One region of the Streptosporangium roseum DSM 43021 genome, then DNA from elsewhere that is predicted to be linked to it. Evidence: riboswitches for the same ligand, from Rfam matches in the RefSeq annotation. Region 1 holds a riboswitch; the other holds the start of a gene.

Region 1 (3,199 bases):
TGGTCGCCTCCGCGCACCGCCTGGTGGTGCCCGCCGATCACACCAAGTGGGGGACGGTCGGGATCAGCACGATCGCCGAGCTGTCCCAGGCCCACGTCGTGATCACCGACTCCGGCATGCCGGACGAGGCCCGCGACGAGCTCACCGCCCAGGTCGGCGAGCTGATCGTCGCCGAGGCGCGGCCGGAGAGCGCGGTGCTGAGCCGATGAAGCGCACGATCACCCACCTGGCCGACGGGCGGGAACTGTTCTACTTCGACCGGCACGACGACGCCGACCGCGGCGCGATCGACAAGCGCGACCTGCCGCCCCGCCCGCCGGCCTCCGAGCTGCGCTACGACCCGCTCACCGAGGAGTGGATCGCGGTGGCCGGGCACCGCCAGGGGCGCACCTTCCTGCCGCCGGCGAGCGAGTGCCCGCTGTGCCCGTCGACCCTCGGCAACCTGACCGAGGTCCCGTCGAGCGCCTACGACGTCGTCGTCTTCGAGAACCGATTCCCCTCCTTCTCCGCCCAGAGGGGCGAACACCACCAGGTGGGGGGGCTGAGCGAGGTCCGCCCGGGGACCGGGCGGTGCGAGGTGGTCTGCTTCACCTCCGACCACGGCTCGTCCTTCTCCGAGCTCTCCGCCGGCCAGGTCGAGCTGGTCATGGAGGCCTGGATCGACCGTACGGCGGAGCTGTCCGCGATGCCCGGCGTGGAGCAGGTGTTCTGCTTCGAGAACCGGGGAGCGGAGATCGGCATCACTCTGGCCCACCCTCACGGCCAGATCTACGCCTACCCCTACGTGACCCCGCGCACCAGGCTCTCCCTCGGCGCGGCCGAGCGCCATCGGGAGCGGACCGGGGGCAACCTGTTCGCCGACGTGCTGGCCGCCGAGCGGGAGGCCGGGATCCGCGTGGTCGCCTCGAACGAGCACTGGACGGCCTTCGTCCCCGCCGCGGCGCGCTGGCCCGTGGAGGTCCACCTCTACCCGCACCGCCAGGTCCCCGACCTGGGCGGGCTGGAGCCCGCCGAGCGCGCGGCGTTCGGACCGCTCTACACGGAGGTGCTCCGCCGCCTGGACGGGCTTTTCGGCGTGCCCATGCCGTACGTCGCGGCCTGGCACCAGGCGCCGGTGAACGTCGGCCGGGAGCTGTCGTACGCGCACCTGGAGCTGTTCAGCATCCGCCGGGCGCCGGACAAGCTGAAGTATCTCGCCGGATCGGAGTCGGCCATGGGGGCTTTCGTGAACGACGTCCTGCCTGAGGAGACGGCGCGCCTTTTACGTTCTCTTGTCACAGGATGATCACTTATTAGTCTCAGATTGGGGTCGCGTTACCCAGGGTTTACCACTACTATCCTCACACATCGGACCTAATGTCCGATATGCCTAATTCCGGGCGCGTCGCCCGGGAGCCGGGGACCCACCGCACTTGGGGTGAACCACTTCGGTGGAAGGGCTTCCTCCAGCCCGAACCCGTCAGCTAACCCGGTAGGCGGAAGGAGAGGAGAGTCGTGGCGGCTCTATCCCCCACGTTCCGTCGCCATGCGGCTTTGACCATTTCCATGGTTTCGGCCCTAGCGTTCACCCTTGGCACGGCTACCGCGGGTAACGCGACCCCCAAGCCGAAGGAGTCCCAGCTCCGCGCCGAGCTGGCCCAGCTCAACAAGAAGGTCGACAAGCTCATCGAGACCTACGCGGCCAAGCGCGAATCCCTCAAGAAGGCCCAGGCCGCCGAGAGCGTCGCCAAGACGGACCTGCGCAAGGCCGAGGAGAGCTACGCCGAGGCCGAGAAGCAGGTCGACACCCTCGCCCAGTACCGCTACCAGAGCAACGCCGTCGACCTGCCCTCCGTGCTGTTCTCCACCGACATCGGAGGCCTCGCGATCATGGAGCAGCTCAGCGCCCAGCAGAGCACCTACCTGCAGGGCTTCGCCCTGAGCCGGGACCTCAAGAAGCAGGCGGCGGACAAGGCCGCCCAGCTCACCAAAGCGATCGGCGAGGAGGCGGCGGCAGTGGAGAACCAGCGTGAGGAAGCCGAGCAGGTGATCGACGACATCGAGAAGAAGCTCGACGCGCTCGTCCCCACCGGCTCCGGCCGCCGCGCCGACGGCAGCTGGGCCCCCCAGCTCCCCGCCGGCGCCGACAACATCACCGACCGCACCCGGATCATGCGCGAAGCCATCAAGAAGCGCTTTCCCCTGCCCTACCAGGTCGGCTGTTACCGGGCCGCGAACGACGGCGGCGAACACCCCCTCGGCCGCGCCTGCGACTTCATGATGAGCACCGGCGGCTCGATGCCCTCGGCCGCCCACATCAAACTCGGCGACGAGATCGCCGCCTGGACCATCAAGAACAAGGCCGCCCTCGGCGTCAAATACGTCATCTGGCGCCAGCGCATCAACTCCGGCTCCGGCTGGCGCCCGATGTCCAACCGCGGCGGCATCACCGCCAACCACTTCGACCACGTCCACATCTCGATGTACTGAGCTGCTGGGGCGCTGACCTGCGGTTAACGCGTCGTGGATGGCTCTCGGGGCACACTACGCGTTCACCGCCGCCAACATTTCCGGGCTTCTCGATCACCGAGTGGCACCCGGCCCCGTCGTCAAACGGTGTCAGCCGTCAGCGACATGGTCGGACAGGGCATCATGCGGAGCCCGGGCTGATGAAGCAGACGGCAAGGACGTCAGAACCCCCTCCCCCGTAGTCCGACCAGTCCGCGCCGCCCGCGTAGCGGGCCCAGTCCGCCTTGTCGATCTCCGCGTTGGTGTTACCGCTGCAAGCCGCCCGCTCCGGGTCGGCGACGACCTCGGCGAGGCCCCTGAGATCCCACAGGGAGACCCCGCCGGGGCCGGCCGCCAGGGCGATGCCGCCATCGGCGCTGAGAGCCACGGAATCGATCTCCCGCGCGTATCCCTTCAACGCGGCCGTCCGGGCCGGCCCGGACGGGGCGGAGAGGTCCCAGAGAATCCCGGAATCGCTCGGTCCCGCGAGCAGGGCGATCTTCCCGTCGGAGGTCAGGGCCATGTCATAAATGTCGGCGAGGGGCACATCGAACACAGCCGTGCTGACCGGACGCGACCGGTCATCGAGGTTCCAGAGCCCGGCCCGATACGCGTTTCCAGCGAGGACGACGCGCCCGTCCGCGCTCATCGCCGTCGCCGCGGACTTCGCGGGCAGGGCGAGGCCGGCCGACTTGACCCGGCGCGAGGGGTC
Region 2 (3,199 bases), 5.1 Mb from region 1:
GGAGGCGTGCCCGCCGTGGCCCGCGCCATGATGATCCCTCCGGAGACCGGAGGCGTGTCCGTCGTGGTCCGCGTCAACCCAGTTCCCTCCGGAGGTGGTCACGCCAGGCGGCGGTGAGCTCCGCCCGCGACAGGCCCAGCGCGCTGCCGACATCGCTACCGTAGAGCCTCACCAGCGCCTTCTCACCGAAGCGCTCCGCGATGTAGCGGCAGGCGAGCCACGCCTCCTCGTAGGCCTGCGCCAGCCGCGGGGCGCCGGGGGCGAAGTCGGCGGCTCCGGGGAGCCGGGCGGGCAGGGTGCCCGCGCGCACCTCCGCTGCCAGCTCGGCGGCGGCCTCGCGGACCCCGATCCCGGCGTCGCGGTATCCCACGTAGTCGGCGAACCCCTCCGACAGCCACATCGGCACCCGGCCGCCGCGGGTCGCGCCGGTGGCCACGTGGGTGAGCTCGTGCGTGATCACCACGTCCCGGCCGGCCGCGCTGAGCCTCGCGTAGCCCGACGGAAGGACGATCACCCTGTCGGCGGTGGCCATCGCGGCCAGCCCTCCCGTGCTCCCGGCACCCGCGAGCGCCGCCGCCTCCGCGTCGGTGGCGGGAAAGAGGATCACCGGCCGGACCGGTCCCCAGATCCGCCCGACGGTACGGCGGGCACGGTCGGCCCTCGACGCCAGATCGCGGAGATCGGCGAGCGGGACGCGGTGGCCGATCACGACGGAGTGCTCCCCGCGGACCACGGTCGCGGCCCCCGGCCAGAGGCCGCGCGTATCCTGCGGGAGCGGCCCCGCCCCGGCGGTCAGGCCGGCGCTCATCAGCGCCAGCATCCCGGTGAGCACGGCGCGGCGCCCTCTCCGGACGGACATATGAGCTGATGTTACTCGACCGGCATGGAGCGGCCCCGTCCATCCGCGGAGGATGGACGGGGCCGATTCGCTCGGGGTCAGCCGCCGGGACGGACCGCTCCGGCGAAGGAGGACTTGTAGTACCCCTTCAGCTTCACGATCCGGACCGTCTTGCCGCTGCTCGGCGAGTGGACCATCTTGCCCTTGCCGACATACATGCCCACGTGGCCCTTGCCGTAGAAGAACATCAGGTCACCGGGGCGCAGGCTGCTCCACGAGACCTTCTTCCTGACGGCGCGGTACTGGCTGTGCGTGATCCGGGGGAGGGAGACGCCGGCCTTGCGCCACGCGTACTGGACGAGCCCGGAGCAGTCGAACGAGCCGGGGCCGGAGGCTCCCCACCGGTACGGATCGCCGATCTGCTTCGTGGCCGCCGAGACGGCCTTGTGTGCCTTCACCTTCTGTCGTGCGACCTTGCTCGTCCGGGTGGTCTTGGCCTTCGCCGTACTCTCGGCCTTCGCCGTGCTCTTGGCCTGGACCGCGACCACGATGTCCGTCGTCGCCTGTGCCGCCGTGGATCCCAGCACGACCGCTCCGGACGAGGCGGTCAGGGTGAGTGCGGCACCGCCGAGGGAAAGGCGGGCAAGGCGCGACAGACGGGGGTTACGCAGGGTGGTAGACAGGATTTCTCCTTGGGGCTTCCACTGATGCCTACCGGGTTAGCTGACGGATTCGGGCGGGGAAGTCGCCCTACGGCATGAAATATGCCGATTCACCCCTGGCCATACCTTGAGGGCCCTTGGGTCCCCGGTTCCATGCCTCCTGGCTGCACGGATTCGGCAGGCCGCCGCGATGGGGTCCAACCCCTCAGGGGAGCGGCGGCCAATTGGATTTTCTGCGGAATGCCTGACCTTCGGGCAGGCATTCGGCGCGGCGACATGGCTTGCCACCGCGACGCCAGAAGGTACTCCGATCACCAAATTTCAGCAAAGCTATGCCAGGGAAATGGAGATCGACAAGCACCCCGCCCGGTTCCGTAATCCCTGCGTGATAGGCGGTTCCGTTATTTTTTTATGACCCTCGTCACATTATTATGATCATCATCCGAAGGCCGTCACTTCTGTAACATTCGTCACACTGCATTCGATCTTCAATTCCTCCGTCCCACCGGGTCGCCGTACCAGGACTCGCAGGCGTTGCCCGCCTCCGCGGGCACCGCGCCGGGCTGGAGGTACCGGCCGAACGCCGGATCGTACAGGCGGCCGCCCAGCCGGACGGTCCCGTCGAGGGTCTCCGCGGGGCTCCGCGTGCCGCCCAGCCAGCCGTACCGCCGGATCTCCGACCGCGCCACGCCGTACTCGTCGTAGTCGAGCACCGTCGCGGTCCCGGTCTCCGGCTCCAGCTCGGTGCCCACGTCGCCGTGGATGGTGGTGGGCTGCAGGCGGGCCGGCCCCTCCCTGCCGACGACCCTGGCGCCGCCCGGCGGCGTCGTAGATCGAGCGGGTGGACAGCAGCTCGGCGCGCTCGGGCGCGTCGAACCGGGTGATGGTGAGCTCGGCGAGACGGTAGCTGTCCTTGCCGAGTGCCGGCGCCCGGTTGTGCGCGGTGAGCTCGCGCACCACGCGGCCGTACCGGTCGTACTCGGCGACGGACAGATGGCCGCCGGGGACGAGGGCGCCGACCGCCCGGCCGTTCTCAGCGAGGGAGCAGCGCGTCCCGCATCACGCCCGCCAGCCAGTCGCGGAAGGAGTCGGCGGGCCAGTCGCACCGCTGCACCATGGCGCTGTAATGGGCGGGGTCGTTGAGGAGCCACATGACGTCGACGGCCCGCTCCCCGTCGAGTCCCGGCCGCAAGGGCCCCGTCGACCGCAGGCGCTCGACCACCATGCGCGCCCCCGCGCGGCGGTTGGCCTGCAGCGTGTCCCACAGCTCGGTCACCTCGGGCGCCGCGTCCGCGGCCCGGCGGACGGTCTCGAAGAGCGCCGCCGCGCGCCCCCCGATGAGCACGCACACCTGCGCGTAGGCGTCGAGGACGGCGGCCTGCGTGGTCGCGTCCCAGACGGGCTTGAACCACGGCCGGTCGGCCACCGGGACGGGGGCGTCGTCACCGGCGAGGGCCTGGTCGAGCACCTCGCGCAGCAGCGCCGGCTTGGAGCCGAAGGCGGCGAAGACGGTCGGGCGCGCGACACCGGCGGCGACGGCGATGTCGGCCAGGGAGGTGGCCACGTAGCCGTTCGCGACGAACAGCTCGCCGGCCGCCGCGACGATCGCCTGGCGCGTGCGCCGCGTGCCGTCCTCACGGAGGCGGGACTGGTAGCGCCTTTTCGGCTCCTGATCCTTGACCACATTCAGCACGCTATC

What was found. A riboswitch is a leader RNA that binds a small molecule or an ion and turns the genes downstream of it on or off. The one in region 1 is predicted to bind cyclic di-AMP.
Region 2: linked by a shared signal. The riboswitch ahead of SROS_RS13035 (C40 family peptidase) and the one ahead of SROS_RS35255 (coiled-coil domain-containing protein) in region 1 are both predicted to bind cyclic di-AMP.

Annotation. Positions count from the first base shown of each region.
Region 1 is NC_013595.1:8,068,077-8,071,275, forward strand. Features, by position in the region: gene SROS_RS35245 (DeoR/GlpR family DNA-binding transcription regulator) at 1-209, shown strand, start outside; gene galT (galactose-1-phosphate uridylyltransferase) at 206-1,285, shown strand; cyclic di-AMP (ydaO/yuaA leader) riboswitch at 1,357-1,492, shown strand; gene SROS_RS35255 (coiled-coil domain-containing protein) at 1,546-2,469, shown strand; gene SROS_RS35260 (WD40 repeat domain-containing protein) at 2,630-3,199, opposite strand, start outside.
Region 2 is NC_013595.1:2,927,171-2,930,369, reverse strand. Features, by position in the region: gene SROS_RS13040 (hypothetical protein) at 74-859, opposite strand; gene SROS_RS13035 (C40 family peptidase) at 937-1,425, opposite strand; cyclic di-AMP (ydaO/yuaA leader) riboswitch at 1,532-1,690, opposite strand; gene SROS_RS49495 (hypothetical protein) at 1,691-1,915, shown strand; gene SROS_RS13030 (hypothetical protein) at 1,989-2,252, opposite strand; gene SROS_RS13025 (TetR/AcrR family transcriptional regulator) at 2,534-3,193, opposite strand.